Regions from separate parts of the Anaerostipes sp. CAG:276 genome, predicted to be linked through region 2. Evidence: riboswitches for the same ligand, from Rfam matches in the RefSeq annotation. Region 2 holds a riboswitch; each other region holds the start of a gene.
What was found. Region 2 has a riboswitch for cyclic di-GMP ahead of QVP35_RS00920 (MSCRAMM family protein). Riboswitches for the same ligand answer to the same signal wherever they lie in the genome.
Positions count from the first base shown of each region.

Region 1 (7,101 bases), on a different contig from region 2:
ATAGAATCTGATCTGTAATATTGTCCTATGGTGATGTCTTTAATCATATGTTTGTTCCTTCTTTAATGTTTTTAGGATTGCCCTCCTGGCATCTTCAAGAGTCAGGATCTCTCCCTCAACAGGAAATCCTTTTTCTTTCAGATCATTGGCCAGGAGTCTGAAAAACGGTACGGACAGTCCCATCTGCTCCAGTTCTTCCTGATGGGAAAACACCTCTTCCTTATCCCCGTCAAATTCCAGCCGCCCACGGTTCATGACGATCATCCTGTCTACATAGGATGCAATGTCTTCCATACTGTGGGATACAAGTATGATCGTGATACCCTGTTCCTGATTGAGACGCTTCAGCAGTTCTAAAAGCTGTACCCTTCCCTCAGGGTCCAGACCGGCGGTCGGTTCATCCAGAATAAAATATTCAGGCTTCATTGCCAGAATGCCTGCGATAGCTACTCTGCGCTTCTGTCCTCCGGACAGTTCAAACGGCGACTTTCCGAACAGTTCTTCTGAGATCCCCACGTCTTTGAGTGCCTCCTTCGCGGCTTTGACAGCTTCTTCTTTGGATGCCCCAAAGTTCATAGGGCCGAAACAGACATCCTCCAGTATGGTTGTCTCAAACAGCTGGTGTTCCGGATACTGAAAACACAGGCCGACCTTTCCCCGGAGGCTCTTGATATCATAATTGTCATCGTGGATATTCTTTCCCTCAAAATACACCCTTCCTTTTGTAGGTTCCATGAGACCGTTCAGATGCTGGATCAGCGTAGACTTACCCGATCCCGTGTGTCCGATGATGCCGATAAATTCTCCCTCTCCGATCTCTAAATCTATATCGATCAGCGCGGGCTTCTTTATATCCGAATTATCTTCATATATATAACTTACTTTTTCTAAACTAATTGACATAACTCTTCCACCAGTTCTTCCCTTGTCGTTATCGCATCAGAAAGCCTGATACCCTCCTTTTTAAGCTCGTAAGCAAGCTCTGTGGCAAACGGAACTTCAAGCCCGTACCCTTTCAGCTCCTTAACATGGGCAAACACTTCCTTTGGCGTTCCGCTCATTACGACCTTTCCCTGATCCATGACAAACACTTTGTCAGCCAACAGTACCTCTTCCATATCATGTGTGATTAAAATGATCGTGATCTCTTTTTCTTTGTTTAGTTCCCTGGACAGGGACAAAACATCCTGCCTTCCCTTAGGATCCAGCATCGCGGTGGGCTCGTCCAAGATAATACACTCCGGTTCCATAGCCATGATCCCTGCAATGGCTATGCGCTGTTTCTGTCCGCCGGATAAATGATTGGGGCTTGCACTGCGGTAAGCGGTCATCCCGACGCCCTCCAGTGCCCCTGCCACGCGACTCCAGATGTCTTTTGTGGGAACGCCGATATTTTCCGGGCCGAAGGCTACATCTTCTTCTACTACAGAACCGACAATCTGGTTGTCCGGGTTTTGAAATACAATGCCTGCACTTTGGCGGATCTTCAGGAGCTTTTCATGGTCTCTTGTATCCATACCCTTTAAACAAACAGAGCCGGATGTGGGCTGCAGCAGTCCGTTGATATGTTTTGCCAGGGAAGATTTGCCGGAGCCGTTGTGTCCAAGAATGGCAATGAACTCCCCTTTTTCCACCGACATATCCACACCATTTACGGCATTTATTGTCTGAGTTTCCTCTTCCTTCTCCCCATACGTTATATATTGATGAATTAAATCTTTGATCTGTAATATTGACATTGGTTTCTCCTTTGACATATGCTCCATTATATCAATAAAATTCTCTGGAAACAATAGGTATTCATTGACATTCCTACTGTTAGACCATATACTTAGGGTAGAAATAAGCACCGCTTAAAATGGTCTTTATATTTTGGCAAAACCGGGGAAATCCGGTGACGCAAAGCCAAGGGCCTAAACCATTTACTGGTACGGCAGCTGGTTGCTCCATTTTACCTACGGGACTATTGTACTTTCATAGCCCTCTCGATGGATTTTGTACTGCATATTTTCTATGCAGTTTGACTTACGTTGCATTTTTTAAGATAAAATCGACTCCGGCAGGATACCGCCGGAGTTTTTTATTTTAGTATCATGACAACATATCAAATAAGGGGGAGATTACTATGAAACGCTTGAAAAAGCCTGCTGCGTGGCTAACCGCAATATTTCTTGCACTCGGCCTTGCAACTCTGGGCAACTTAAGTTATGCAGCGGAGGAACCGCTGGAAGCAAAGAAGGACCTTCAGGCGGCATCCTCTTCAGAGAATGTGGCTGCATCTGAGGAAGAAAAACCTGCATCTGCTGACAGGCCGACAGAGACAGCCGAAAGTCAGCAGACAACTGCAGCGCCTGAACCAGAGGTTACCGAGACCTCAAAGAAAGAGACGACAGATTCCCAAAACTCAGCTGCAGCCAAAATTTCCAATGAAGGAGTATCTGAAAAAGACGTGAAAATGAAAAAAACTGCTGCAAGTGATCAGGAAATCATGATCGAAGGCAGTACACTCTATGCTCAGGGCACTTCCATCGTGATCAAGAAGGATTCCGACGGCAAAGCCTATGTCTTTGATGCCTCCGGTAATTCCCGTCTGTCTGACACATCGGTTACGAGCGGTTTTACAATCTATGGCGGAGGAAAAAATAAACCCGCAAAAGGAAATGTAACGATTGACATCCAAAATGTACAGGTGTCCAGAATATATGGAGGAGGTTTTTCCGATGGTACCGGAAATGCGGATCTAAGTGGAAATGTCTCCATTAAAGTCTCAGGTACTGTGAATGCTTCTTCAGTGTATGGAGGAGGATATGCCAATGCATCCAAGGGAAATGCCAGTGCCAATGTATCCGGATCTGTTACTGTTGACATTCCCTCTGTCCCGTCCAGCAACCATGGCAACCTATACGGAGGCGGCTATGCGTATACCACCGGAGCATATAATGCCTCAGCGGATGTAGCCTCAGTAAACATAAGTGTCACGAGCAGGACATATTCTCTGCGCGGAGGCGGCTATGCCACAGCAAACGGGGACGGTAAAGCCTCCGCAGATGTATCTGGTTCTGTTTCCTGTACAATGAAAAGTGTAGACATCCGTGAAGTATATTCGGGCGGTTATGCCAGCGGAGCCAACGCTCATGCAAGCTGCGGCTCCATCACCTCTTCCTTTGCAGGAAGCGGAAATGAAGTCATGATCTTCCACGGCGGCGGGGATGCGAGTAATCATGCCTGCGCCGATGTTTCCGGCAGTATCACTGCCAATCTGACCAACTGTTCCAGTATATACGGCTATGTAACTGCAGGGGGTACCGCTTCCGGCGGAGGTTCTGCTGATGTAAACGGTTCTGTTACACTGAATGTAGTCAATTCTGTCTCTCCGGTACAGGAACAGTTCGGCAATCTGGCAGCCGCTGCTTTTCACACCGGCGGTCAGGCTTCAGGTCAGGGCTCCAGCGCAGATGTAAAAGGTACCTGCTCTACCCTTTACAAAGACAGTGAAATCGTAGGCACTATTGTGGGAGGCGGAGAATCCATCAGCGGAGGTTCCGCCAAATCTGGAAAAATTTCTTTTTCCCTCGAAAATGTAAAGGGAAGCGAATATGAAGGAACCATGTACTACGGCGACTACATCTTAGTCGGTGAAGTGGATGACAAGAGTTCCAGGAGTCTGACAGAGTCCTCACAGGCCGCTATGACCGTCACCAACAGTAAAACAGAATTTCTCTGGGGAGGCCTTTTGCTCAAGGGAAATTCCCTGTCCTGCAAAACAGGATCTGATCTTATCATAAAAGACAGCGCATCAACTTTTGACGGTATTGCTCATTTTGATACTTTATCAGTAAGCCATCCGATTACAGTCAGTTCCTTTGAACCAAAATCTGACGGTGTCCCGACACTTTTAAAAGTTACAGGACTTTCAGCCGGAAAAACTGCAGTGACGTTCCATGGCAGCGGTGCAGAACAAAATTGGTTTGCACTGAGAAACGGAACTTTAAACTACAATGAAACAGCGGACTCTGCGTTCTGGAAGATTGCTTCTTATAATACACCTTCCGGCTCCATCGCCGTACAGCAGCCCCCGGAAGCCCCTGGGGTGGCCTTGGAAAACAGCGATGCAGACCATTTTCTGACGCAGGAAGACCGGGAAAAAATAAACACCGGAAGCAGTATAGAAATTGTCCTGAATTCTTCTCCCGTATCTGATCCGCCTACAGATATCAGCAAACTCCTAGAGAAGGAAATGCACCGCACCCAGACTCAGCCTGCTGTCATCCTGGATCTCAATCTCATGAAGGTAATTGACGATGTGCCGGAGAGTATCCATACCTTAGCCTCACCATTAAGGCTAACCTTTGAGGTCCCGGAAGAATACCGAAAAGAAAACAGACAGTTCCAGGTGATCCGCATCCACGAAGAATCCGACGGAATCTACAGTGCTGACACTCTGAACAATTTAAGTACAGAGCCTGACAAGGTAACAGTCGAGACCGACCGGTTTTCTGTTTATACCCTTGTATATAAGGACCAGGCTGCTGCAGCCTCAGAATCTGCTGTCAATACAACTTCTGCCGGAGGAGATAAGAATACCTCTAATAAAAAGAATACTTCCCTCAGCAAAACTGCTATAGGAAAAAAAGACATTGTACAAAAAACCGCGTCCAATAAAAAAATCTCTAAATCAGATTCCAAAGGACAGGGCTACGTCGGCAGTACGGCCAATACAGCCGATACACACCGCAGTTTCCCTTCTCTACTTCTGATCCTTTCCGGAAGCCTGATCTGCGGCAGCTTCCTACTTAAAAAGCGCACAGAATTATAAAAAAGCAATTCAAAAAACGGATGAAATTATATTTACACGATTTCATCCGTTTTTGATTTGATGGTACTGAGAATTTATAGAAAGCGTCTCCGGCCCAAAATTCATGGCAAAAAAAGAAGCAGGATAAAATCTGCTTCTTTTTCAAAATATGGCTCTTATTATACTAATTCGATCAATACTTCTAAGGCACCGTCACCTTTACGCTGTGCGATCTTTACGATCCTTGTATACCCACCATTTCTATCGGCATACTTCGGTGCATATTCGTTAAATAACTTTTCTGTAAGATCAACAGTCTTTGTGTTGGCTTTTTTGCCTGCAAGCTCTGTCGGAACTTCTTTTACCGGATATAATACCTTTAACATCTGTCTTCTGGCATGAAGACGGGAAGGCATATCCTTTGTGATCTCTTTTTTCACTGTCTCATATACAGTGACTTTCTTTCCGTCAACAACTTCTTTGACACGTTTTCCGTCGCTGTCTTTCTTTGCTACTTTAGCGTCAACAGTGACTGTCTCAAAGTTGTCTTTTTCTCTGACTGCCATTGCGATCAATTTCTCAGCGATCTTGCGGATCTCTTTTGCCTTTGCTTCAGTTGTAACGATCTTTCCTCTGTATAAAAGATCGGTTACCTGTGAACGCAGTAATGCTTTTCTCTGAGAAGATGTTCTTCCTAATTTTCTGTATTTTGCCATTATAATGACCTCCTGTGATTTTTCGCCATGCTTACTTCATACCTTCAGCCTAGGCGGGTCTTTTTATGATTTCTTATTCATCCCCTGAATTTAATGCCAATCCAAGTTCATTTAATTTCGCAAGAACTTCTTCCAATGATTTACGTCCTAAGTTGCGGACCTTCATCATATCTTCTGAAGTCTTGTTGGTCAGTTCTTCCACAGTATTGATTCCTGCTCTCTTCAGGCAGTTATAAGAGCGAACGGATAATTCCAGTTCATCAATGCTCATCTCCAGAACCTTTTCTTTCTCGTCATCTTCCTTTTCAACCATGACTTCTGCTGTCTTGGCATTCTCGGAGAGATCTACGAACAGGTTCAGATGTTCGCACAATACTTTGGCAGCGAGGCTGACCGCCTCGTCCGGTGAAAGGGTTCCGTTTGTAAAGACATCCAAAGTAAGTTTATCGTAGTCTGTCACCTGTCCCACACGGGTATTTTCCACCTTTAGATTCACACGCTCTACCGGAGTATAGATTGCATCGACTGCAATCTCATCGATAGAGTTGCCTTCCTTGTCTGCTTTGTCGGCACCGACATAACCGCGGCCTTTTGTGATCGTAAGTTCCATATCCAGATGTGCGTCATCTCCGCTCAATGTCGCGATGACCATATCAGGATTTAAAATCTCGATATCACTGTCAGCCTTGATGTCACCGGCAGTCACGACACCGCTTCCGGAGCACTCAATAAAGGCCTGTTTTGGTTCGTCCGTAGAACTGTTATTCTTAATCGCCAGGGACTTGATGTTCATGATGATCTCAGGGACATCCTCTTTCACTCCCGGAACGGAACTGAACTCATGCAGCACACCTTTGATCTTTACAGCACTGACTGCAGCGCCCGGCAGAGATGAGAGCATGATCCTCCTTAAGGAATTTCCGAGTGTCGTTCCGTAGCCGCGCACTAACGGCTCGACTACAAAACGTCCGAAACGGTTATCTTCAGAAATCTCACTAATCTCAATATTTGGCTTTTCAAATTCAAACATTTAAGCCCTCCTTCTGGGTTAGGAATTTGTTGAGGGTTATTACGATTATTTAGAATATAACTCGACGATCAGTGTCTCATTTACAGGAACGTCGATCTCTTCTCTTGCAGGTAATTCCTTTACAGTTCCGCTCAGTGCTTCCTGGTTTGCTTCTAACCAAGAAGGAACCATTCTTCCGCCGGTTACTTCTAAGATTTCTTTGTATCTAGGAGAAGTTTTGTGGTTTTCTTTGATCTCAATCACATCACCTACAGATACTCTGTAAGAAGGGATGTTGACAGTTTTGCCGTTTACAAGCACATGCTTGTGGTCAACGATCTGTCTGCATTCTTTTCTTGTTCTTCCGAATCCGAGACGGAATAATACATTGTCAAGTCTCAGTTCCAGAAGTGTCATAAGGTTTACACCTGTCTGACCTTTCATTTTTTCTGCTTTTGCGTAGTAATTTCTGAACGGTTTTTCTAATACACCGTAGATAAACTTCGCTTTCTGTTTTTCACGGAGCTGAAGTCCGTACTCACTCTTTTTTCTATTTCCTCTTGTTGAGGTTCTGTTAGACT
Region 1 covers NZ_FR889179.1:759-7,859, forward strand. Annotated here, with positions in the region: partial or broken gene QVP35_RS03885 (energy-coupling factor transporter transmembrane component T family protein) at 1-47, opposite strand, end outside; gene QVP35_RS03890 (energy-coupling factor transporter ATPase) at 40-903, opposite strand; gene QVP35_RS03895 (energy-coupling factor transporter ATPase) at 888-1,739, opposite strand; cyclic di-GMP riboswitch class I at 1,865-1,949, shown strand; gene QVP35_RS03900 (hypothetical protein) at 2,126-4,816, shown strand; gene QVP35_RS03905 (bL17 family ribosomal protein) at 4,975-5,511, opposite strand; gene QVP35_RS03910 (DNA-directed RNA polymerase subunit alpha) at 5,585-6,541, opposite strand; partial or broken gene rpsD (30S ribosomal protein S4) at 6,587-7,101, opposite strand, start outside.
Region 1: linked by a shared signal. The riboswitch ahead of QVP35_RS03900 (hypothetical protein) and the one ahead of QVP35_RS00920 (MSCRAMM family protein) in region 2 are both predicted to bind cyclic di-GMP.

Region 2 (11,648 bases):
GGCTATGAAACTGGTGGCCAAAGACCGCGGAGTAGGAAAAAGAGATATTTATCAGGAGCTTCTCCGGTATAAGAAATAAAATAACATCAAAAAAAGGACATATCATCCAGCATATGTCCTTTCACTATATCCCACTGCTTTATTCTGCAACATTTAAACCAGCAAGTTTCGCCAATTCAATGATAGAACTTTTTGACACTTTCTTGCCTTTGTACTCAACGAGATCATCCATTTCGCCAGTAAAGATGTCTGCTGGATTGTACTTTTTCAATATGATCGTATCTTCGTCAACGAAGATCTCAAGGGGATCCCTCTCATTCACATCCAGATTACGTCTTAACTCAATTGGTAAAGTAATACGTCCCAGCTCATCAAGCTTTCTTACAATACCTGTACTCTTCATATTCGCTTCCCTCCTTGCAAATTAGTAAACTACTATACCTAACAATATCATACCTCACAAAGCTTGTCAAATCCGGGCTTTGAAGCATATTCTTATGGGGAAAAGAATAGGATACACTAAGAACGAAAAAGGAGTTTTTCTTTGATCAATTATATATGGAGTATTTTAATCTTAGCAGGTATATTAATAGGAAGTATAAACGGTAATCTGAATGCCGTATCAGACACGATTCTGGATTCTTCTAAGGAAGCTGTACAACTCTGTATCCTGATGTTCGGGGTCGTGGGGGTATGGTCCGGGATTATGAACGTTGCAGTCTCCTTAGGCCTTGTAAAAAAGCTTGAGAGACTCATAGCGCCCTTTTTAAAGCTTCTGTTTCCGAGGTTGAGGGATAAGGAGGCAAAGGAATACATCAGCACGAATATCGTGGCTAATCTTCTGGGACTTGGATGGGCCGCAACACCGTCAGGGATCAAGGCAATGAAGGCCCTTGACAGGATCAATCCGCACAAAGGTGTCGCCACCAGGGAAATGTGTATGTTTCTGATTCTTAACATTTCATCTTTACAGCTGATTCCGGTCAACATCATCGTATTCCGAAGCCAGTACGGAAGTGTGAATCCGACCGCGATTGTTGCGCCGGCCATTGTTGCAACCTTTTGTTCCACGATCGTAGGAATTCTCTTTGCAAAGATCATCGAGAAATTTCAGAAAAGCACTTGATTTTTAGAGACAATTTGTATATGATGAGAATATAGGTTTAGAAAGAGTAAAATAAATAGGCAAAGCTGCCGAAAGGCAGTGACGCAAAGCTAAAGGGGCTATATCGTATAGGGAGTATGATCGTGCCAGCCAGCTGCCTCATAAATTATTATTTATGTGTAGATTGAGAATCCGTTGGATACTCAGTCTTTTTTGTTTCAAATAATAAATGGGGGTATGAAAATGAGTAAAAAGGTAAGAAAAAGTCTTGCAGTTCTTGCGGCTTTTGTGCTGACGATATCATTTATCGCAGGGAATGGTGCGTTCACCAATGTCCATGCACAGGAGGCGGAAACAGAAACTGCATCAGAACAGATCACTTCTACAACAGAGGCTTCTTTAGCAACTGAGGAAACAGCTGCAATGGCCACAGAATCTGTCACAACAGAGCAAAAGGCCGCAACAGAGAGTAATACAGAAGCCGCAAAGGCCGAGAGCACTGCATCTGTCACAGCAATTCAGAAAAAAACAGCCGTAAAGTCCGTAAAACAGGGATCAGATCCTGTGGTGACAAACGGCGATTTCACCAAATACTTAACTAAATTTGCATTTACAGACCATTTAGGAAATCCGTTCACGGAGTCTCATCCTGTCACAAAAGACAGCAATGTGATCATCAGATATGAGTTCAAAATTCCGAATAAGGAAACCATTCAGGGAGGATCCACTTATATTCTGAAAATGCCGAACGTGTTCCAGTTAGATGGTCTCAGCGGCGCTGCGCAGAAATTAAATAAGCAACAGGCAGGCGCTGTAGAGGAAGTTCCGAACTGGACCGTAAACAACAATGCAACCATCACAGTAAAATTTCCAAAAACGCTGACTCAATCTAATATTGAAGGGTTCATGGAGATTAGCTGCAGCGTGGACGCAGATCAGTTAAAAGAAGAGACAATTATTTTCGATCTGGGACAACTTGAGGGATTCGGGCAGGAGTATCAGACTGACTTTAAACCGGAAGTGGAAAAGAAAAGCCCTGAAGTAGCGAAAAAGGGAACGCTGAACAGAGAAGACCAGACCATCACATGGACGGTCATTGCCACACCGGATAAGGGAGACAATAATCTGGAAGGATACACCCTGATAGATACGTTTGATAAAAAACAAGTCTTTGTAAAAGGTTCCGTGGAGTTAGACGGAACAAAAACTGCCGATCCGGAACTAACTGACAATGGATGGAACTATAAGTTCGGAAAGATCAGCAATGGTTCCCATACATTAACTTACAAAACAAAGCTTACGGATGAATTTTTTGAATCAGATTATAAGTCCAATGGTGCAAAAGATATGTCTGCCATTGCAGCTAATACTGTAACAATTAAGACAGGGGACAGTAAAGGTGAAGCTTCAGCCGATGCTTCAGTCCGGGTGGTAAGATATGCATTTTGGAAAGATAAAAATGCATCCAATAATATAGGATATGATGACGATGCAAAGAAGCCGTATCTTGGCTTTCAGCTGAAAGGTTGGTACGATACAGCGGGCAGAGAACTGCCGGTTACATTTACAGATAAGCTTCCAGAAGGAACCTCACTGATGGAGACAGAAGGACAGCTCACAGTGAAATATGGCAGCGGCAATGCAGTGAAACTTACAAAGGCAGCAGGAAGTACACCGGGTGAAAATGAATATACGTATGATACGGCAACACGAGAATTTAAAGTAACACTTGATCCAAAGTACAACAATAACTTTGTCTATGTCAATTATAAGATCTGGCTGGATACCGAGGCGGCTGTAAAAAAAGGAAGTGTAAGAAATACTGCAGTCATGACGGTTGGAAACCATGTAAGCATTTCTGATTATGAGGATTCCAGCTGGGGAAGCGGATATCAGAAAGGAAAGCTGGGACTTACAAAGTCAGGAGCCTTTGCAAGAGTTGAAGATGACAATACCATAAAATGGACAGTCACTGTCAATAACAATCCAACCAAAACAGTGAATGGAGACATTCAGTTTAAAGATGTGCTTCCGGAAGGGCTTGAATACATTGCCGGATCTTTTAATGCTAATTATAAGGGCAAGAATGAAAAAAATGTGCAGGTAAATGGAAACGAATTAATTTTTACTATAAAGGATCTTGGAAAAAACAAATGCACGATCACATATACAACAAGGATTAAGGGCGGAGCCCTTCAGTTCACTCAGAATGCAAATGGGAACTCACCGGCTGTTTCTTTTAAAAACCATGTGTTTCTCGAATGGGATGGTAACAAACAGGATATTACGGGAACAGGTTCTGTAAATATCCAGACTTTCGTTTCCAAGAAGGGAAGTTATAACAGCAGCAAAGATGAATTCAACTGGACGATCTGGCTCAGGTCAAAGGGCATTTACATTCATAACATGGTTGTCACAGAGAAGCTTCCGGAAGGCCACAGACTCGTAGAGGGAAGCCTTAAATACGGAGATAAAGTTCTTGGGACAGAGAAGAGTGCAGATCAGCCTTACTATGAGGTCAGCGGTGATAGTATCATTATTTACTTCCCGGAACAAATGCTTCCGACAGACAAAAATGACATGACACTGAGTACCGTTACCGATGAGACAAAGGCTGAGACAAAACCAGAAAAGGTAAGTGCAGTCAATGAAGTGAGTGTACGGGCAGACGAGTTTAAAACAGAGCTGACAGCAAAAGCTGAAGTAAATGTAAGCTATACGCCAGATGTAGAAAAAACCACTTCTTATAAAAAAGGAAATTATGTAGAGTGGACCGTAAATGTAAATAAAAACCATGCGGTAATTACGAAACAGAAGGCCGAAATTACAGATCAGCTTCAGCCGGGGCTGACTTACAGAGAGGGATCTGTAAAGCTGATCGATGTGACGGCAAACAATAAAGAGATTTCCGGAATGGATTCAGATTATGATGATGTTTCAGGTAAGATTGTGTTTACATTCCCGGATGGACTGGATTTAACTCACCAGTTTAAAGTCTTATTTATCACAGATGTCACATCTGCCACAGGAAATATTAAAAACACCGTTACCTTTGATGCGAGTGCCAAAGAGACCAAGGTAACCAGCGGCAGTGTCCCATTGATATTAAGCGGAATGAACAGCGGCCTGACAGGTGATAACATTCGTTTTATCTTAAACAAAACAGATGCAGAAGATAATGCTCCCTTGGAAAATGTTGAATTTCAGCTTTATGACCATAATAAGAATGAAGTTGGAAGTGTTATGAAAACAGATAACAAGGGAAGGATTGCTTTCGATGCAGGATTAAAATACGGCAACACCTATTATCTGAAAGAGACAAAGGCTCTGAACGATTATGTACTGGACGCAGCGGAGCACAAACTAGTGATCGGGGAGAAAGAATCCGACAGAGTACAGGTTCAGTTTGACGGAAGAGACTACACTTTCTCATTAGATGAAAATGGAACTCTGAACTTTGGTTTTACAATTACAAATGAAGCAAAACGAGGTTCCGTTCTCCTTAAAAAGGTGAGCAGCGAAGACGCCCAGACTCTTGAAGGAGCAGAATTCAGCCTGTACAAGGCAGACGGAGAGTTAGTGGCTCAGGGACTTAAGACCGATGCACAGGGTCAGATCAGATTTGACTATCTGAGGCTCGGAACTTATTATTTCCAGGAAACAAAAGCGCCGGAAGGCTACAATCTGGATGCGGAGACCAAATATGAATTCAGAATTAACGATCAGGCAGCAGAGACACCGGTAGTTGTCGAAGCTGAAAATGTACCTACAAAAGTTTCTGTCATCAAGCTGGATGCAGCGACGAAGAAAGCGCTGGCAGGAGCTGAGCTTCAGATCATTCAGATTCAGGAAGACGGATCAGAATTGATCGTTGAAGAGTGGACATCTGAAGAGGAGGCACACGCGGTCACAGGAAAGCTTATTCCCGGAGAAGAATATATTTTAAGGGAGACAGAAGCACCGTTTGGCTACGAACTTGCAGAGGATGTGAGGTTTACAGTGAATGCAGGGGGAGAACTGCAGACTGTGGAAATGTATGATGAGCCTTCACCGGAAGATCCATATTACGGTGGAGATGATGAAGAAGAATCTAGCACAAGTGAGACAACAACCACGACAACATATGAAGAACCTGAGGATGAAGATTCTTACTACAGAGAGGACAGTGAAACTGTCAAAACTTCTGAAGCTTCCAGCAAATCGGTGACTGAATCAAGGGTTTCCAGAACCGGAGACAGTTCACATACAGCTGTTTACGCCATAGTGGCTGTGTGTGCGGCAGGTGCCGTACTGCTGCTTCTCAGAAAAAAATATAAGAAGTAACCAAAAATAATCTAAGGATACCAGGAAAGCACGATTTGTTTCTGGTATCCTTTTTTATTATAATGAGTTCTATCAATCTTACCTGTTTTTGGCATATAGGACGAGGATGCATGTATATATTGTAATATAAAGTAATAAGGCGGGTGTGACTGTGATTGTTTCGCTGTCCGGCATTATTATCCCTTTAATTTTATTCATGATACTTTTGTATGGAATGATTTCAAAAAAAGAAATGTATCAGCCGTTTCTGGAAGGAGTCCAGGATGGATTTAAGGTAGTCATGGAAATTGCCCCTACCCTGATTGCACTGTTTTTAGCTGTGCAGATTTTCAGGACGTCCGGAGCGCTGGATCTTCTTGTATCCGTATTGAGTCCGGTGGGACAGCTTTTAAAGATTCCCAAGGACGTGCTTCCGGTAATCTTTGCAAAGCTGTTTTCATCTTCGGCAGCTACTGGATTCCTTTTGGATATTTTTAAGAACTTTGGCCCTGACTCAGCTCAGGGAGTCATGTCATCAATTATTTTAAGTTCTACCGAGACATGTTTTTATACAATGTCTATCTATTTCTCGGCCGTACATATCAAAAAGACCAGATACACCCTGGCAGGTGCTCTTCTGGCAACCTTCGCAGGAGTAATGGCCAGTGTATTTCTCACCGGGATGCATTAAAAACGGGGGCTGGAAAGATTTCCAGCCCCCGTTTTTAATTGTTTTTTGTCTCATAGTAATCCCGGAAATATTCCATGATCCGTATCAGAAGGCGTTCTTCCTCTTCGTCTAATCGGGAAAGTACATCTTCAAGCATCGCGCGGTGAAACTGACTGTGATGGTCAAAGGCTTCCTTTCCTTTGTCAGAGAGGGATATATAAACGATTCTGCGGTCCTGCTCTCCGCGCCTGCGGATTACATAGCCTTTTTTTAAAAGACTGTTTATGGCGATGGTCAGCGTACCTACCGTGATGTTCAGGGCCTTTGCGATGGAAGACATATTCTTCGGACTGCCGGTTCCGATCGCGTCGATGATATGCAGTTCTTTGTTGGAAATGTCTTTGAACTCCTCTGTGATGACCGCCTTTTCCTCCTGATAAGATATTTCATGGAAAAGGTTTACCACAATGTCATTCAGCTGCTCTTTGGTCACGGTAAGAATTCACCTCACTTTTATTTTACATGGTTGTGCGCTTCGCTGATTACTTTAGCCAGAGCCTCTTTTGCCTCAGTAGGAAGAGCATTGTATCCGCCGTCCTGTGTATCCTTTTCAAAGATGAAGTTCAGACGTTCTGTCATTCTTGCTTTCAGGGTATTGACATAAGTCTCATCATCAAAATCAGGGACATATCCTTCCACTTCGATCGTTTCCATGTTGCTGAACGGTCCCCAAGGTTTTAATTGGGCATTGCCCTCAACGATCTGTTCTAATACAGACAAAGTAACACCAGGAGTGATATCCTTGCCCATAAAGTCGCCGGTATTTAAGATATAACATTCTACATGGCGGTCCTTTACAAGGGAACGGAACTTGTTGTAATCATCCACAAGAGGATAAGTACGGAACGGGTTTGCATATGGTTCCACGACCAGACGGTTCGGGTCTACTCCAGGCGCCAGGCGTTCTGCGTTAGTACGCTTTGTGGCGAGGGTAGCGCCCATGACTGCAGCCAAATGTGAACCGTTGACTTTGATGATCGGCGGAATGGTAGGATCTTTCATAATCCAGAAAATGCCGTTAACTGGAGATTCAATCTTGTCTACACGGTTTGGAGACCAGAGTTTTGACTTGATAGCCCGGCCGTTGCCGTTCCGGATGTCTTCAGTGACAAGGACAACATCTCCTTTGTCATCTCTCGTGGCAGAACAGTTCTGTGCTGTGAGGAGATACCTGTTGTCTTCGCACCCGGTCGGGTAGTCTGAGGTCTTGTCAAAATAAGTAGGCTCCATAGCGATGGAAGAGCCGGTTTCGGTGTTGATGATAAAGGCATCGTCGTGGAGGACGGTGATATCATATTTATTATTGTGTACGGCGTGAGTCAGTGTTGATTTTCCTGAACCGGACAGGCCAAAGAAAGATGCAACATAACTGTGGTTCGGACTTAAACGATATTCTTTCTGTCCGCCGTGGCAGGAAGCGTAGCCGTTTCTATTGGCAATCGCCCAGGCGATGGTAAGAGTACCTTTCTTATGTTCTCCAAAATAGCGCATTCCAAGCAAAGCTGCACAGTTGGTCTGGGTGTTGAAGTAAGTAAGCCCAAGCGGATGTTCCGGATGGCTCCATTGAGGATCAGAGAAAATATAAATATCAGACTCGCTGCCGATGGCACGGGACTTTTTATACATTTTATTGTATTCATCAGACTCATACTGGAAGTTCAGCATCCAGGAGTACAGGATGTTTTCCTCTCCCTCCGGAATCAGAAGATGTGCCTTAACCATAAATTCAGGGTCTAAGCCGATATAGACTTCTGCGTGGTACATGGTCTTTTTGCGTGTATCGTAGATCGCATCCATCACTTTTAAATCCAGATCGTTAGTATCCACGTTCGGACTTCCCGCGATCCTTCTGGCTGCCGCACAGCGTCCGGTAACGGAGCCGTCGTTGAACAGCAGAACTTTTGTGTCTTTTTTCAGGCCGAACTCTTCTCCGCGGTAGACCGGCATGTCGGTAACAATGGTTCCCGGAGAATTTTTAGCAAGCTCATATGCCTGCTTCAGGTTTACAACCTCAATGACGTTGTTGCCGTAAAATGCGGCCTCAATGATGGAGCGGGTCTTTGAGAATCCCGGTTTTCCTTTTCCAATTTCGTCATGGGTGTAGCGTGCTTTTGTTGACATAATCTTTCCTCCTAAACTTATGTGTTTTGCAGGTACAAAGATCGTACCCGGATTTACAGGTTTTCGTCGATGCGCTGTCTGAGTATACGAAAGCTGTTAGGTCCGGCATCTAATATGATTTTATGAAAAACTTTTTCATCATAAGCATTTCCAGATTTCTCTTTATAATAATCTTTTAATTCCATGAACTCCAGATAACCGATGTAGTAGCATAAGTAATTGGCCGGATTCTGGATGACATAGCGGTAAAGGGCTTTCATACTGGAGGTACTGATGGTTCCGTACTGCTGCATATATTTGACTGCCTCGTCAGCACTCCATCCTTCATAGTTAACACCCATATCCACTCTGGCACTTAAGGCCATATTGTACAGATAATTGTCCGGCAGAAGCTTCTTTAATGGCTCAAGTTCCTGCTTCATATCGAGGTAACTGTAAGAGTCCATCTCCACGTAGGTGGCCCAGCCTTCGCTGTATCCCGGATAATCCAGAATATAACGGATCGGATGTTCTTTTTTGCTGTGGAAATAAGTGGTTTGATACAAATGTCCCGGATAGCCCTCATGAGCCAGCGTCGGATACAGGGATTCCTGGCCGGTCTGCGCCTTATTGATGTAAATGACATTTTTCTTATAGTCATCGATGGCAGGAATCATGTAAAAAGCCGGGCTTGAGTTTTCTTCCAGAGAAGAATGGACATATTTGATGTCACACTCCACTTCGGCTGCTGCAGGATACTTATCTTTTATTTTCTGCTTCAGCTGTGACAGAATTTTCGATGGTTTTCTGCTTGAATATTTATTCAGATCCAAATCTAAAAAAGCATGGTAGATGGAGGGATCTTCTTTTATGATCTCTGTCATCTCTGTTTGAAGGTAACGAAGGTGTGCTTCGGTGGCCTTGATCATCTGAGGAACGGTCTTGTCAGAGCCGGTTTTATAGGAGGCCAGAGCAGAATAATAGGACTTCCCATTTTTGAAATGGGCATAGCCCTGGTTGTTCTTTCCGTTTCCTTTCAGATTTTTCAAATCACTGTACAGATTCTCATAGGCCGGAATCACTTCTTCTAAGATCAGGCGGCGGTTTTCCTTCCGGTAATTTCTCTTTTGGTTGGTGCTGAGGCCCGAAACCGAATCGATGTTTGTGTTGAATACTTCGATCATGTAATTATGGTCGGTAGCCCTGGTGAAATCATTGATTTGTTTTAAGACGGCATCTGCATCCGCATCCGACATGAAATATCCCCGTTTGACCTGTTCCTTTTCGTAGCGGATGACCATGTCGAAGTAGGAACCGACTTTGGAGAGCAGAGAAAGGTAGGTTTCTACATCTTCCCTGGTTCTTAAAGGGTATTCGCACAAAGTTACCGGAAGCTGGGCCTGGGAGCCGAGAGTAGGGCTTAAAACCGTCTGCAGATAGGGGTAAGGTGCGAGCTTTTGCTGGCGCTTAAAGTAGTCCATGAGATAATCATAAGACTGCTTCTGGCTTTTGGAGAGTTTTTTGTAGTTGAAACTCTCAAGCTTTTTTATCTCCTTCTTACATTGGGCTTCTGCCTGGTCAAGGACTTTTAAATCGATGCTGCCCAGATCGGCCTTTTTGGCTTTGATGCCGTAGCGTTCCGGATGTGCAAGGGTATAATGCAGATTGACCGTATTGGAATTGACGTCTTCCTTGAAAAGCTGGTTCAAATAGGAGTCAAACTTCTGCCGGTCCGATGCTTTGTCTTTGGTGGATTCTGATTCTTTCGCTGTGGAGGGATTCCCGGTGTCCGATCCTTTGGAACAGCCGGTGAATGCCACCATGACAGCCATGGTAAATGCAAGAAACTTACGATATGTATATTTATGCATAAGAATCCTTTCTGAATAGAATCTCTTAGATACTATTATACTATTTTTTCAAGGAAAAAAATAGACTATCTTTGCAAGATGTACTATAATAAAACACAGTATAATGCGAAATTGGAGGAGAAACATGAGCAAGGAACCATATTATATAACGACTGCGATTACTTATACATCTGGCAAGCCTCACATTGGAAATACTTATGAGATCATCTTGGCAGACAGTATTGCCAGATATAAGAGAATGGAAGGCTATGATGTATTTTTTCAGACCGGAACCGACGAGCACGGACAGAAGGTAGAATTAAAAGCGGCCGAGCAGGGTGTGACGCCGAAAGAGTTTGTGGACGACGTGGCAGGAGAGATCAAAAGGATCTGGGATCTGATGAATACTTCTTACGATAAGTTTATCCGCACAACGGACGCGGACCACGAAGCTCAGGTACAGAAGATTTTTAAAAAGCTTTATGAGCAGGGAGATATTTACAAGGGACACTACGAAGGACTTTACTGTACCCCATGTGAATCCTTTTTTACAGAAAGCCAGCTTGTAGACGGAAAATGTCCGGACTGCGGACGGGAAGTACAGCCAGCGAAGGAAGAGGCGTATTTCCTGAAGCTGAGCAAATATGCGGACAGGCTCATTGAGTATATCAACACTCATCCGGAATTTATTCAGCCGGAGTCCAGAAAAAATGAGATGATGAACAACTTCCTGCTTCCGGGACTCCAGGACCTTTGTGTGTCCAGAACTTCTTTTAAGTGGGGAATTCCGGTAGATTTTGATGAGGGGCATGTTGTTTATGTATGGCTGGATGCTCTTACCAACTATATCACAGGGATTGGATACGATTGTGACGGAGACAGCACAGACCAGTTTAATAAGCTCTGGCCTGCGGACCTGCACCTGATCGGAAAAGATATCATTCGGTTCCATACGATTTACTGGCCGATCATCCTGATGGCACTTGACCTTCCACTTCCGAAGCAGGTTTTTGGACACCCATGGCTTTTGCAGGGTGACGGAAAGATGAGCAAGTCCAAAGGAAATGTTCTGTATGCAGATGATCTGGCAGGGATGTTCAGTGTGGATGCCGTGCGTTACTTTGTCCTCCACGAGATGCCGTTTGAACACGACGGTGTGATCTCATGGGAACTGATGGTAGAGCGCATGAACTCTGATCTTGCGAATACGTTAGGAAACCTTGTGAACCGTACGATCTCCATGTCCAATAAATATTTTGACGGTATTGTAGAAGATAAGGGCGCTGAGGATGAATTTGACGATCAGCTCAAAGCTGTTGTCACAGGAGCGAGAGAGAAAGTACAGAAGAAGATGGATGTGCTCCGTGTAGCGGATGCGATGACAGAGATCTTCAATGTATTTAAGAGATGCAACAAATATATTGACGAGACGATGCCGTGGGTATTGGCAAAAGACGATGCCAAGAAGGACCGCCTGGCAACGGTTCTGTATAATCTGGTAGAAGGTATTTTAACCGGAGCCGCTCTGCTGGAACCATATATGCCGGAGACCTCAGCAAAG
Region 2 covers NZ_FR889171.1:5,808-17,455, forward strand. Annotated here, with positions in the region: gene rsmI (16S rRNA (cytidine(1402)-2'-O)-methyltransferase) at 1-79, shown strand, start outside; gene QVP35_RS00910 (AbrB/MazE/SpoVT family DNA-binding domain-containing protein) at 140-403, opposite strand; gene QVP35_RS00915 (hypothetical protein) at 545-1,126, shown strand; cyclic di-GMP riboswitch class I at 1,175-1,267, shown strand; gene QVP35_RS00920 (MSCRAMM family protein) at 1,349-5,428, shown strand; gene QVP35_RS00925 (nucleoside recognition domain-containing protein) at 5,625-6,098, shown strand; gene QVP35_RS00930 (MarR family winged helix-turn-helix transcriptional regulator) at 6,133-6,570, opposite strand; gene QVP35_RS00935 (phosphoenolpyruvate carboxykinase (ATP)) at 6,591-8,258, opposite strand; gene QVP35_RS00940 (DUF885 domain-containing protein) at 8,312-10,108, opposite strand; gene metG (methionine--tRNA ligase) at 10,233-11,648, shown strand, end outside.

Region 3 (11,648 bases), on a different contig from region 2:
TAGGAACCGGAAATATCGTCGGCGTCAGCACCGCCATGGTCATGGGCGGTCCAGGGGCATTTCTGTGGATGTGGATCAGTGCCCTCTTCGGGCTTTCCACCAAATATGCGGAGAGTGTTCTGGCGGTGAAGTACCGGGAAGTCAATGAAAACGGAGAGATGTGCGGCGGACCTATGTATGCCATGAAGAATGGTTTTAAAATCAAATGGATCGGTCTCGTGCTGGCATTTTTCTTTTCCTTATTTACTGTATTTGCATCTTTCGGCATCGGGAATATGACCCAGGCCAATTCCATTGCCGAGTCAATGGCAGGCCTTTGGGGGACTCCCCACTGGCTGACCGGAGCTGTGATCGCTCTGCTGGCATTGTCCATCCTGATCGGAGGGATCAAAAGCATCGGCAGGGTGTGCGGATTTTTTGTACCGAAGATGGCGGTGTTTTATTTTGTGATGGGCATTGCTGTCATCTATATGAACAGGGCCAATCTCGGGCAGGGGATCGCAATGATCTTCAAAATGGGCCTTTCTCCGAGGGCTGTGGCAGGGGGAGTCGGAGGTACGATTGTCTCAGGATTATTTTCTTCCATGAGGTGGGGAATCGCCAGAGGAATCTTTTCCAACGAGGCAGGTCTGGGCTCTGCGCCGATCGTTGCGGCAGCGGCTAAGACGGATCATCCCTCCAGGCAGGGATATATCAACATGACGGGGACGTTCTTTGACACGCTGGTCGTATGCAGTGTTACAGGCCTCATCGTGGCTTCCTCGGGGGTGCTCGGAAGCGTGGATTCCCACGGCAAGCTGATCACCGGAGCGGCGCTGACGATGAAAGCATTTGAAAAGGCACTTGGACCGGCAGGAGAGATATGCGTCGGTCTGGGGATCGTCATGTTTGCCTTTTCCACGATCATAGGATGGGAGTATTACGGAGAGAAAGCGCTGGAATACCTGGTGAAAAAGACTTCTTATATTAAATTATACCGTGTTGTATACTCTTTTGTAATCTTTGTGGGGGCCACCGTGCCGCTCCAGCTTGTATGGAATTTTTCGGACACAATGAACGGGCTGATGGCAGTACCAAACCTGATATGCCTGCTTGTTTTACATAAAGTAGTAGTAAAAGAATGTTTTCGTTTTGAACAGATTAAGAAAGGACGATGAACTTATGAATAAGGTATTTGTATTTTTAGCGGATGGATTTGAAGAGATCGAGGGGCTGACCGTTGTAGACATGCTGCGCCGGGCGGGAATTGAAGTGATTATGGTTTCTGTGGGACCTTCTAAGATGATCACAGGCTCCCATCATATCGAAGTGGAGGCAGACTGCATGTTCCACGAAGTGCTGGAGCCGGAAGGAGCCATGTACGTGCTTCCGGGAGGAATGCCGGGCACCATCGCGCTGAGAGAGCATGAAGGACTTGCGAAGCTTTTGAAAAAGGCGTATGATAATGGAAAATATCTGGCAGCGATCTGCGCCGCACCGACAGTGCTTGGAAAGTATGGATTTTTAGACGGAAAGAAAGCGACCTGTTATCCCGGTCAGGAGGATGGGCTTGGAGAAGCAGAATATGTGACGGAATCCGTTGTCGTTGACGGCAGGGTGATTACCAGCCGGGGTATGGGAACTGCCATTCCGTTTGCGGGGAAACTGGCGGAACTTCTGCTTGGAACAGAGGCCAAAGAGAAATTGTTGGAAAGCATCATATACGAGGAAAAATAAGAATGCAAAGTACAGAAAAAATAAGCATTTTGGAGCAGTTCTACATTGCCTGCACCAAACCGAGGCAGTATAAGAAACTGCTGAACGTGAAAAAATGGAAAGTAGCTATATTTACATTACTGATGGGTCTGGTGATCACTCTGCTTGGACCGGTGATGGATCTGGCAGGATTTGCTGTGAGTGTGGGAGGCCCGAGAAACTTTGTCATGAACCGGCTGCCAGCCTTTGAACTGAAAGACGGACAATTAAAGCTGGAACGCGCGGTTGATTTCAACCTGGGTGCACTTCATATCTCGGCAGATTCAAATAAAAAGTCCGTTGGGGCAGATGACTTCGATGATAAATATTCCGATGAAGTTCATTTTTCAAAGAATAATATGGTGGTCAAGACTTCTGTCATGGGACAGACCATAACAAAGAATTTCAGCACCATGAAAAATGTCACATTTACGAATCAGGATATGGCGAATATGCTTCCATTGGTCTACTTCCTGATCTTTGTCTCCCTGCTTTTTGTCTATGCAGGAATCGTCCTTCAGTATTTGTTTTACTGTCTGCTGATCTCCTGGCTGGTGTCTCTGAATATGAAAACCAGAAACCAGCCCATGGCATTCGGGAAGATTTTTCAAATGTCTATCTATGCCAGGGTACCATGTGAACTGATCGGAACCATCGGCCTTACGGCGGGGATTTCTTTCTTCACAGGAATTATATGGATCATGATCGGATATCTGGTGAGCTATCAGCTGATGATGATGGGGCTTGTGGAGAGGAAAGCAAAAGAGTAGAATCTGTATCATAATGTTATTGAAAAAGTGTCCCGGGAGGGGCACTTTTTTTGTCATAATAGAACTAACTTTTTTATTTCTTCACATTACCTGACATACGTAGCAACATGTCTGAAAGTACATAAAAATTTATCATGGAGGGATCACAGGATGAAAAGGAAAAAACAATGGTTTGCTGTCATTCTGGCAGCACTGCTGACTGTGGGACAAGGAATCGTTTCAGCAGCACCGGCAGAGAGAACGGAAGAAGCAGTAACTGCTGAGGCTGATGAGAGTGCTTTGCAGGAGGAGACGGGAGTACAGACAGAGGAACAGCCAGAGTCTGCATCGGCAGCAGCCAGTGAGAAAAATCAGGAAATAACAGAAAAGCAAGGGGTGAAAGAAGCAAAAGTCTCCCAGGAAATCGGGGGGGGGTATTTCCAGAAAAAAGAAATCATCCCGCTTAGATGTTAAGAAGGCCGAAAACGGACAGACCAGGCTGGATATCAGCAAAGGAGATATCATCATCACTTCTAAAGGAGCCACTCTGAACGGCACTGCGGTGGACGATGCCCTGAACGAAAAGGGATACTGGATCACCGGGACCACGACAAAGTATCATCTGGTGGCAGAGCCTGGAGTGACCACGGCAATCACTCTGGACAACGTGGACATTACCGTGGATATCACAAAGCTCGACTGTATCAATGTCTCCCATGCCGATGTGGTCATCACACTGGTACGAAAAAACCGTCTGTACAGTCAGGCCGGAGGTACGGCTGACAAGTATAAGAACGGAAATGCGATCACAAAAGACGGGATGGATGGCTCCCTGACGATTCAGTGCGAGAACGAAGACAAAAAAGGACACCGCTGTGATGAAAGCTGCGGTTCCTTATCCGCAAAAGGAGATCCGAGCAAAAGCCATGCCGGAGCTATCGGGGGTACTTACCGGGTGGCCATCAATCCGGATACAAAGCCCATCGAGACCGGGTTTGTCAACTTTACGATCAAAGGAGGCAACATCGAGGCGTCTGCCGGAGCACACTGTCCAGGGATCGGAGCGGCCTGCCGGGCACAGGAAAGAGGCGGCTATACAAAAGATATCCTGATCTCGGGCGGGAACGTAACCGCTGTGGGGACCCAGTATGGCTCCGGTATCGGTTCCGGGATGGGCACAAAGGTAGACGGCATCAGGATCACGGGAGGAACGGTAAAGGCAACGGGAGGACAGTATGCTCCGGGCATCGGTGCGTCTGGTACTTTAGATGCTTTTACCTCTTTTCAAACTCAAGAGACAGAAAATGTAGTCATCAGCGGAGGAGACACGGTGGTCACGGCCATCGGGGATGCCGGAGGTATGCCGGGGATCGGGTCCGGCGGAGGAAACAGCAAGGTGAAAAACGTCAAGGCATCTCCGGATACCGGCTATCAGGGGTATATCCAGGACGGTACTTCATTGACAGACTATACGTTCATGGACGGCACGCCTTTCTCAGGATCGACGGATATCAAGGTCGGAAGGTTTTATACAAAGGTCTATTTCGGACCGTTCCGGGATGCCAATGACATTGACAAGACCAGCAAAGAACAGATCGGAGCCAACCACCTGATCAGCAAGAGCGGCGGAGAACCGTTTACCGGGGAACAGCTAAAACAGCTGACCAAGGTAACGGGAAAGCAGGAAAACGGTGAATATTTCCCGGCCGATGAGCTGAGCATCGCCGATGAAACACAGCTGGAAGCCATCAACGAGGCAAAGAAGAAAGGGCAGATCGGGGATTTCCCTCTTACTTTCACAACGGCAAATGGAACTAAGGCTACGGTCACCGTATCCTTTCGAATGGACGGGACCGATGCGGCCCAGATCGATCCGGAGAAACCGACGTCAATGATCGGTGCGAACGACTTTGAAGAGGAAACCGGGGGAGAGGCGTTTGAAGAAGAAGAGATCAAGAAGCTTGGGGAGCTGAAGGGGAAGGACCCGGAGGGGAACAATATCTCCTACGGGCACTATCTTTTAAATGCAGAACAATATAAAAAGATCAACGATGCAAAGACAGCGGGGAAGGCCGGGGTCTTTCCGCTGACCTACGAGACCGCAGACGGGGAGAAAGCCGTGATCAGCGTGACCCTGGTCAAATATGACCAGACCACGGAGAACCCAGAAAACGGGGAAACGCTGAAAGGAAAAGATGTGATCAGTAAAACCGGGGGAGCTGCATTCTCAGAAGAGCAGCTGCTGGCCATGACCAAGGCATCAGGGCTTGACCAGGACGGAAAACCCCTTCCGGAGGGGCAGATCAGCCTGGCTGACAGCAGTCAGGTGGAGAAGATCAATCAGGCAAAGAAAGCAGGGGCCAAAGGAGAGTTTCCGCTGACCATAAAGACAGAGGGCGGAACCGAAGTGGCAGTTACTGTGTATCTTACAGACGAGGGAAGTGACGGGACAGCCTATGATCCGGAGAACCCGGCTGCAGCCATCGGGGCTGACGATGCGGAGCATGAGACCGGAGGAGAGGCGTTTACAGAAGAAGAGATCATAGAACTCTGTAAGGCCCGGGGAAAGAACAAAAATGGAGACACTCTGGACCTTAAAGCGGACAAAAACCAGCTGACTGCGCTGAATGAGGCGAAAAAGGCAGGAAAGACGGGAATGTTTGGGATGACCTTCTCGATGGAGGACGGCACAAAGGTGCAGGTGAAAGTAACGCTGACCGGAAAACATCAGGTAGTCTTTGATCCCAACGGAGGAGACTACACACCGGAGGTACAGACGGTGGAAGGCGGGAACCGCCTGGTCCGTCCCAAAGAGCCGAAGAAAGACGGATATGAGTTTGCGGGATGGTTTTACACGGATGAGAACGGGACAGAAAAAGAATGGGACTTCAAAACACCAGTCCATGATGGCATGACACTGAGAGCAAAATGGGAGAAGACACCGGAGAAGCAGATACAGACAGGAGACGGAAAGAAAGAGCAGGGGGGAGACAGTAAAAAAGAAAGTGGAGGAGAAACAAAAAAGAAGAACACTCCGGACTGGGAATACAGTAAGAGGAACGGAAGTGCATCAAAGACAAACGCGGCAAAGACTTCAGACAGAAGGCCGGTGCAGGGAATGCTGCTGCTGACGGCCGCATCCATGGCCGGATTTGTGATCCTAACCATGAAAAAAGCAAAGTGATAAAATAGAACAAAGTGGGCAGGCCGCTTCAACTCCCCAACACCTCAATACGCATCTGTGTACAGCCCGCGGAGCGTTTTTATTTCATAGGGAAGGCCGCAGAACTTTCCTATGAAACGAGAGAAAACCCCTGAGCACATCCTCAGGGGGTTTTCAGCAAAACAATCTTGAAGTATTATATTAGAGTTACATTGAAATGTCTTAAGTTTGTCAGAGATTAGTCGTCATGTTAGTAAAAACTAGTCGAATTCCAGCTTTTTATATAAGCGGGGGAGAGGACCCCGGTTATATCACTAATATTAATGATCGCTTTTCAGTGGGAAATCTGCATAACCGGAAATACCATGCTCTGATATATCCATACCTGCAATTTCTTCTTCCTCGGAAGCCCGAAGTCCGATGGTATGCTTCAGTCCCTGGAAGATGATGAGCCCGCCGACGATACAGTAAGCGGCAACGGCAGCGACACCGATGAACTGTGCTTTGATGAATGCGCCTCTTGTGATATCCATAAGTTTTAATGAATCTCCGGTTGCGAAGAATGCTGTCAGCAGGGTTCCTGCTACGCCGCAGGCCAGATGCACACCGCAGGCTCCGACCGGGTCATCAATTTTTATTTTTTTGTCAAGCAGTTCTATGACTGCGACTACAACGACTCCGCAGATGGCACCGATGGCGATTGCGCCGTAGTTGGATACGACATCACATCCGGCTGTGATACCTACGAGGCCGGCAAGGGAACCGTTCAGAGTCATGGAAACATCGGGTTTACCATAACGCACCCAGGTGATAACCAGCGCCACTAACGTGGATGCGGCGGCGGCCAGGTTCGTGGTCATGGCGATGGAACCGAGAGTATCGGTGGCAGCAGTCGTGGAACCGCAGTTAAATCCGAACCAGCAGAACCATAAAATAAAGACTCCTAATGCGCCGAGCGCAATATTATGAGCCGGGATCGCTCTTGGAGTTCCGTCGGCTTTGTATTTTCCGATACGGGGACCGACTGTCGCAGCACCGACCAGTGCCAGCCATCCGCCGACAGAATGGACTGCAGTGGAACCTGCAAAATCATGAAACCCTAACTCAGCCAGCCATCCGCCGCCCCAAATCCAGTGTCCGGTGATCGGGTAAATGATCAGACTGATCAGCGCACTGTAAATCAGATAGGAAGAAAATTTTGTGCGCTCTGCCATGGCGCCGGAAACGATGGTGGCGGCTGTGGCACAGAATACAGTCTGGAAGATCATAAAGACACCGGGTGTAAGATCTTTAAATTGCTGCAGGTCAATGGATGTCGGATCAAAAAAGCCTGTGGTGCCGACGATGGGATTGCTGCCTCCGAACATCAGAGCAAATCCGATGACAAAGAAACAAAGAGTACCGAGGACAAAGTCCATCAAGTTTTTCATAATGATGTTGCTTGAGTTTTTCGCTCTTGTAAAACCTGTCTCGACCATTGCGAAGCCTGCCTGCATGAAGAAGACAAGGAAAGCTGCGATGCAAGTCCATACAATATTTAATAACTGCTGTACGTCCATATTAATATCCTCCTTTAAGACAAAAAGGGGACAATGCGTGCCTGCCGTTTATGGCCTGGCTGCATTATCCCCTTTGATAATGATGTAAGTATGTTATTGTTTTCATATTTCTGCCGATTAGATTATAAAGCGTCTTTTCCGGTTTCACCGGTACGGATTCTGATCGCTTCTTCCACGGGTGAGATAAAGATCTTGCCGTCTCCGAATTCGCCGGTGCGGACGGTGTTCACGATATCTTTTGTCACCTTTTCAACAACTTCCTCCGGCATTACAGATTCTACTTTGATCTTAGGCAGCAGATTGGAATTCAATTCATTCCCTCTGTATTTCTGTGTAAATCCTTTCTGATTTCCATAGCCCATGATATTGGAGATCATGAGTCCGGATACCTTGTGAGCTTCCAGGATATGCTTTACATCTGTGAGCTTCTCGGGTTTGATGACAACTACAACTTTCTTCATCATAATATAATTCCTCCTCTTTTTTATTTTAAGAAAAAAAGGCATTCCAATCTCTTGATCGGAACGCCTTTGTTCTTGAATGGTTCCCATTATACTCCAGAAGACTCATTTGTCAATAAAAAATCGGTTTGTATAAAAATAAATACAGATGAAAATCATTCTTAATGTGTCTGTAAAACATGGTAGAATAGAAGAATCATCAGGAGCGGAGGAATTTATGAAAATAAAGAATAAATCATTGATGGCAGCCCTCGCGGTGCTTGCCACTTTTTTATGGGGAAGTGCCTTTCCCAGCGTAAAATTGGGCTACGAGATTTTCAAGATACAGGGAGACGATATCGGAAGCAAGCTGCTGTTTGCAGGCATTCGTTTCGCGGCGGCAGGACTCATGGTGCTTGCAGTTTTGGGAGTTCAGACAAGACAGAGGCCACTGCCGAAAAAAGGGGCATTTAAACATCTCTTGACTCTTGGAATTCTTCAGACGACAATCCAGTATTATTTCTTTTATGTGGGACTTGCGCATACCACGGGAGCCAAGGGGTCGATTATCAACTCATTTACAGCATTCTTTCCGGTAGTTTTGGCTCCGTTCTTCTTTAAGAGCGACCGGCTGACGGCGAAGAAAATCATAGGATGTGCCGTCGGACTTTCCGGCATCGTCCTGATCAATCTGAAAGGAGGGAGTCTCGGCGGATTTGCCTGGAATGGAGAAGGATTCATTGTGCTGGCAGCACTGTCACAGAGTCTCGCATCCATTTACAGCAAGAAACTGGCACAGACGATGAATGTGATGCTGATCGCCGGATATCAGCTTCTGCTTGGAGGAAGCCTGCTTTTGATTTTTGGATATGCGGGAAACGGAACTTTGACATTCCAAACAAGCGGACTGATCCTGCTTCTTTACATGGCTGTCCTTTCTGCTGTTGCATTCAGCGTCTGGACCTGGCTTTTATCCCATTATCAGGTCAGTTCCATTTCCATCTATAATCTGCTGATTCCGGTGTTCGGAACACTGCTTTCCGGCCTGCTTTTAAAAGAAAACGTCTTTACTGCGGTTAATATCGCATCCATTCTTCTTGTATGCGGAGGAATTGCTGCAGTGAATAAACAGTAGGCAGCATGTTTTTCGGAAAAAGCCATATGAATGTTGTATTCATACGGCTTTTTCATTGTAACAGTTTCTGGGATGAAGTATATTAGAAGAAAGGAATATTACATATTGGGCAAAACAGGTGAAAGCCTGCGGCGCAAAGCTAAAGGGTCTAAGATTTTATTGATTATGACAGCCAGCTGCAGTTTTTATGCATTGCGTTTTTAGGACAGCAATGCATTTTTTGTTACTTAGGAAAGACCTTGTCACGCTAATGCGTGAAAGTCTTTCCTAAGTAATAACAAACGCTCCGCGGGTTGTACACAGATGCGCAAGGAAATTATTTGACTACGTCAAATCGCATCTGGCACGCAAAGTTGTCAAACCCCTCAAAGAATGAGGGGGGTGGGAGTTGAAGTGGGATTGCCACTTTGTCCAATTATTATGTGGGACATATACAAATATATTGAGGGGGAACAAAGTTGAATTTAACAGGATTTAGAAGGATCACAGCTTGTTTCCTTGCCGCAGTCATGGTATTTTCAATGCTGTTTCAGACAGTGAAAATATCTGCGGCGGGAAGCACCGTCAAATCATCAGGCCTTAAGACGGTCTATCTGACTGGATCAGACGGATATCCGTCTGGAGACGGCAGTACAAAGGAGCAGCCGCTGCATGATATTAATGCGGCGTTTCGGGCTGCAGCGGATGGAGGAACGATTGTCATTATTGATTCCTATGTGGATCAAAAGGGGGTTACAACGCCTGAGGAGAAAAAACTTACAATCCGGGGAGAACATCCGAGCGTATCTCTGACTCTCCGTTATGGGATAACTCTGGGGAGTGATCTGAAGTTTGACAGGATCAAACTTGAGACTACTTCTGTTGATGAGGAGGCCAGGCGTTTTTTATGTCAATGGATATTCGTTGACCCTGACCGATACGGTCCAGTGTTTTGTGAATGAAAATGACAATCAGAAAGCCTATATTTATGCGGGAAGTCCGGACACCACAGAAGTCTCAGGGCGGAGGGCAAGGATTGATGTGGGCGGCGGAAACTTTGCCGGAATATACGGTTATGGGAAAAACGGGGCAAAAGTTTTGGAAGGAACAGAGGTTACGATCAGGGACAATGCCCTGACCGACCGGCTGGACACGGCATCCGTTGTAAATATCTATACAAAACAGAATCTCAGGGAGGCAGCACGGAATATTGACCTGCTGAATATTGCCGCGCCTCTTAACACATATAACCTGTTTCAGGTTAAAAATGTGACTCTTAGCTCTATTCTGGCGATGGGCGCTAACGGCGGAACCACGCTGGAAGGGAACCTGAATATGAAGGGAGACGCCAATCTGGACATCAGCTCTGATCTTTATGTCAAGGGGACGGTAAATGGCTCGGGAACGATCACTCCATGGTTTAGGGGACAGGTAGTTTCGGAGAGAAAAGATTCAGACGGACGTCTGTCGTTTTCAAACGATGTGAATGCATGGGAGATGCGCACAGAGGAGACGTCATCAGGGAAACGATGGTTTGCCGCGCCAAAAAATAAGGAGAGTGTGTATTTTATTAACGGAACGTCGGGGAACGACGGGAATACCGGGGAGTCGGCAGACCAGGCATTTGCATCTGTACAAAAGGCTCTGGAGGCCGCCAAATACGGGAAACAAAACATATCCTTGATTATCTCGGGAGACACGACAGTCGATGAGCCGCTGGAACTTTCCCTGCCGGGACACACGTTTTCAATTTCCGGTATCGGATCTGCTCCCGCTAAGCTTACGGTCAGCAAGCCTCTGACAATCAGAGAATACACGGAATTCAGCTTTTTGACCATGGACTTTACGGGGTGTGCCGGACAGGACGGCATTGTGATCGACACAGATATGGCTGTATTTGAAGATAATCTTACGATGGAGGGGACTCCGCCTGATATCAGATATATAAAATCTGTAGATGCGGGACAGCAGGTAGATATATTCAGCGGCACTTACGGGAATATAAACGGAGAAAATGAGGAGGCATTCCTTATCCTGCATAAAGGATCTATCCAGGGGAAAATCAGCGGCTGGGGCTATATTAATGCGGCACCGGAAGAGTGGAACAATGATGCTGTATTTGTAGGAGGAGGCATTGAGAGCAGCGGCTGGCTGACCATATTAGGAGGAACACAATCTTTCACCGTAGATGGAGATATTAAGTCAGGATCACTGGAGACAGACGGACAGGAGGCAAATCTTCAGATCACCAGCGGAAGCCAGATTACTGTTAAAGATTTTGATCCTCAGGTTTCAATCACAGTTCTTCCAAAACAGGGAATGATATCCGAGGGTATTTATGTGACGGCAGATTCTTTTGTTGGAAATACTGAGATTTCCAGGGTCAGGCTAAAAAATACCAAGGGGTATGTGCTGCCTGTCCAAAAAAGCGGCAAAAAATATATCGGAACATTGAAGGAAGCCCCGCAGCTGGATGCGCCCAGAAAGATTACTTGGGATGAAAAAGGATTCGGTGAACTTACGTGGGAAAAAGTTCCCGGGGCATCCAGGTATCTGGTCACAGTTTTCAAAGGAGACGAAGAGATTCTTACAGACGAAGAGAGCAGTACAGAGAGCCTGGATTGTTCCAAAGATTTGAGCAGATATGGAAAAGGCGGGTACAAGGCGGCTGTCCAGGCGGTTTCTGATACTGGTGAGTATTCAGACAGTGATATATCATGCAGTGACCTGCTGTCCTATCATGTAAAGGCTTCAAGTATAATTTTGAGTCCAAATGCGAAAGAACTGATTGCTGGAGAAACTTTTCAGCTGAAGGCCCGGGCTCTGCCATTCGATGCAGACTGCGGATATCAGTGGACTTCCTCCGATATTTCTGTGGCAGATGTAGAC
Region 3 covers NZ_FR889182.1:167,410-179,057, reverse strand. Annotated here, with positions in the region: gene QVP35_RS06545 (alanine/glycine:cation symporter family protein) at 1-1,157, shown strand, start outside; gene QVP35_RS06540 (DJ-1 family glyoxalase III) at 1,162-1,716, shown strand; gene QVP35_RS06535 (DUF1189 family protein) at 1,719-2,504, shown strand; gene QVP35_RS06530 (hypothetical protein) at 2,655-2,957, shown strand; gene QVP35_RS06525 (InlB B-repeat-containing protein) at 3,046-5,667, shown strand; gene QVP35_RS06520 (ammonium transporter) at 5,967-7,205, opposite strand; gene QVP35_RS06515 (P-II family nitrogen regulator) at 7,328-7,666, opposite strand; gene QVP35_RS06510 (DMT family transporter) at 7,884-8,780, shown strand; cyclic di-GMP riboswitch class I at 8,879-8,964, shown strand; gene QVP35_RS06505 (hypothetical protein) at 9,239-9,721, shown strand; gene QVP35_RS06500 (Ig-like domain-containing protein) at 9,684-11,648, shown strand, end outside.
Region 3: linked by a shared signal. The riboswitch ahead of QVP35_RS06505 (hypothetical protein) and the one ahead of QVP35_RS00920 (MSCRAMM family protein) in region 2 are both predicted to bind cyclic di-GMP.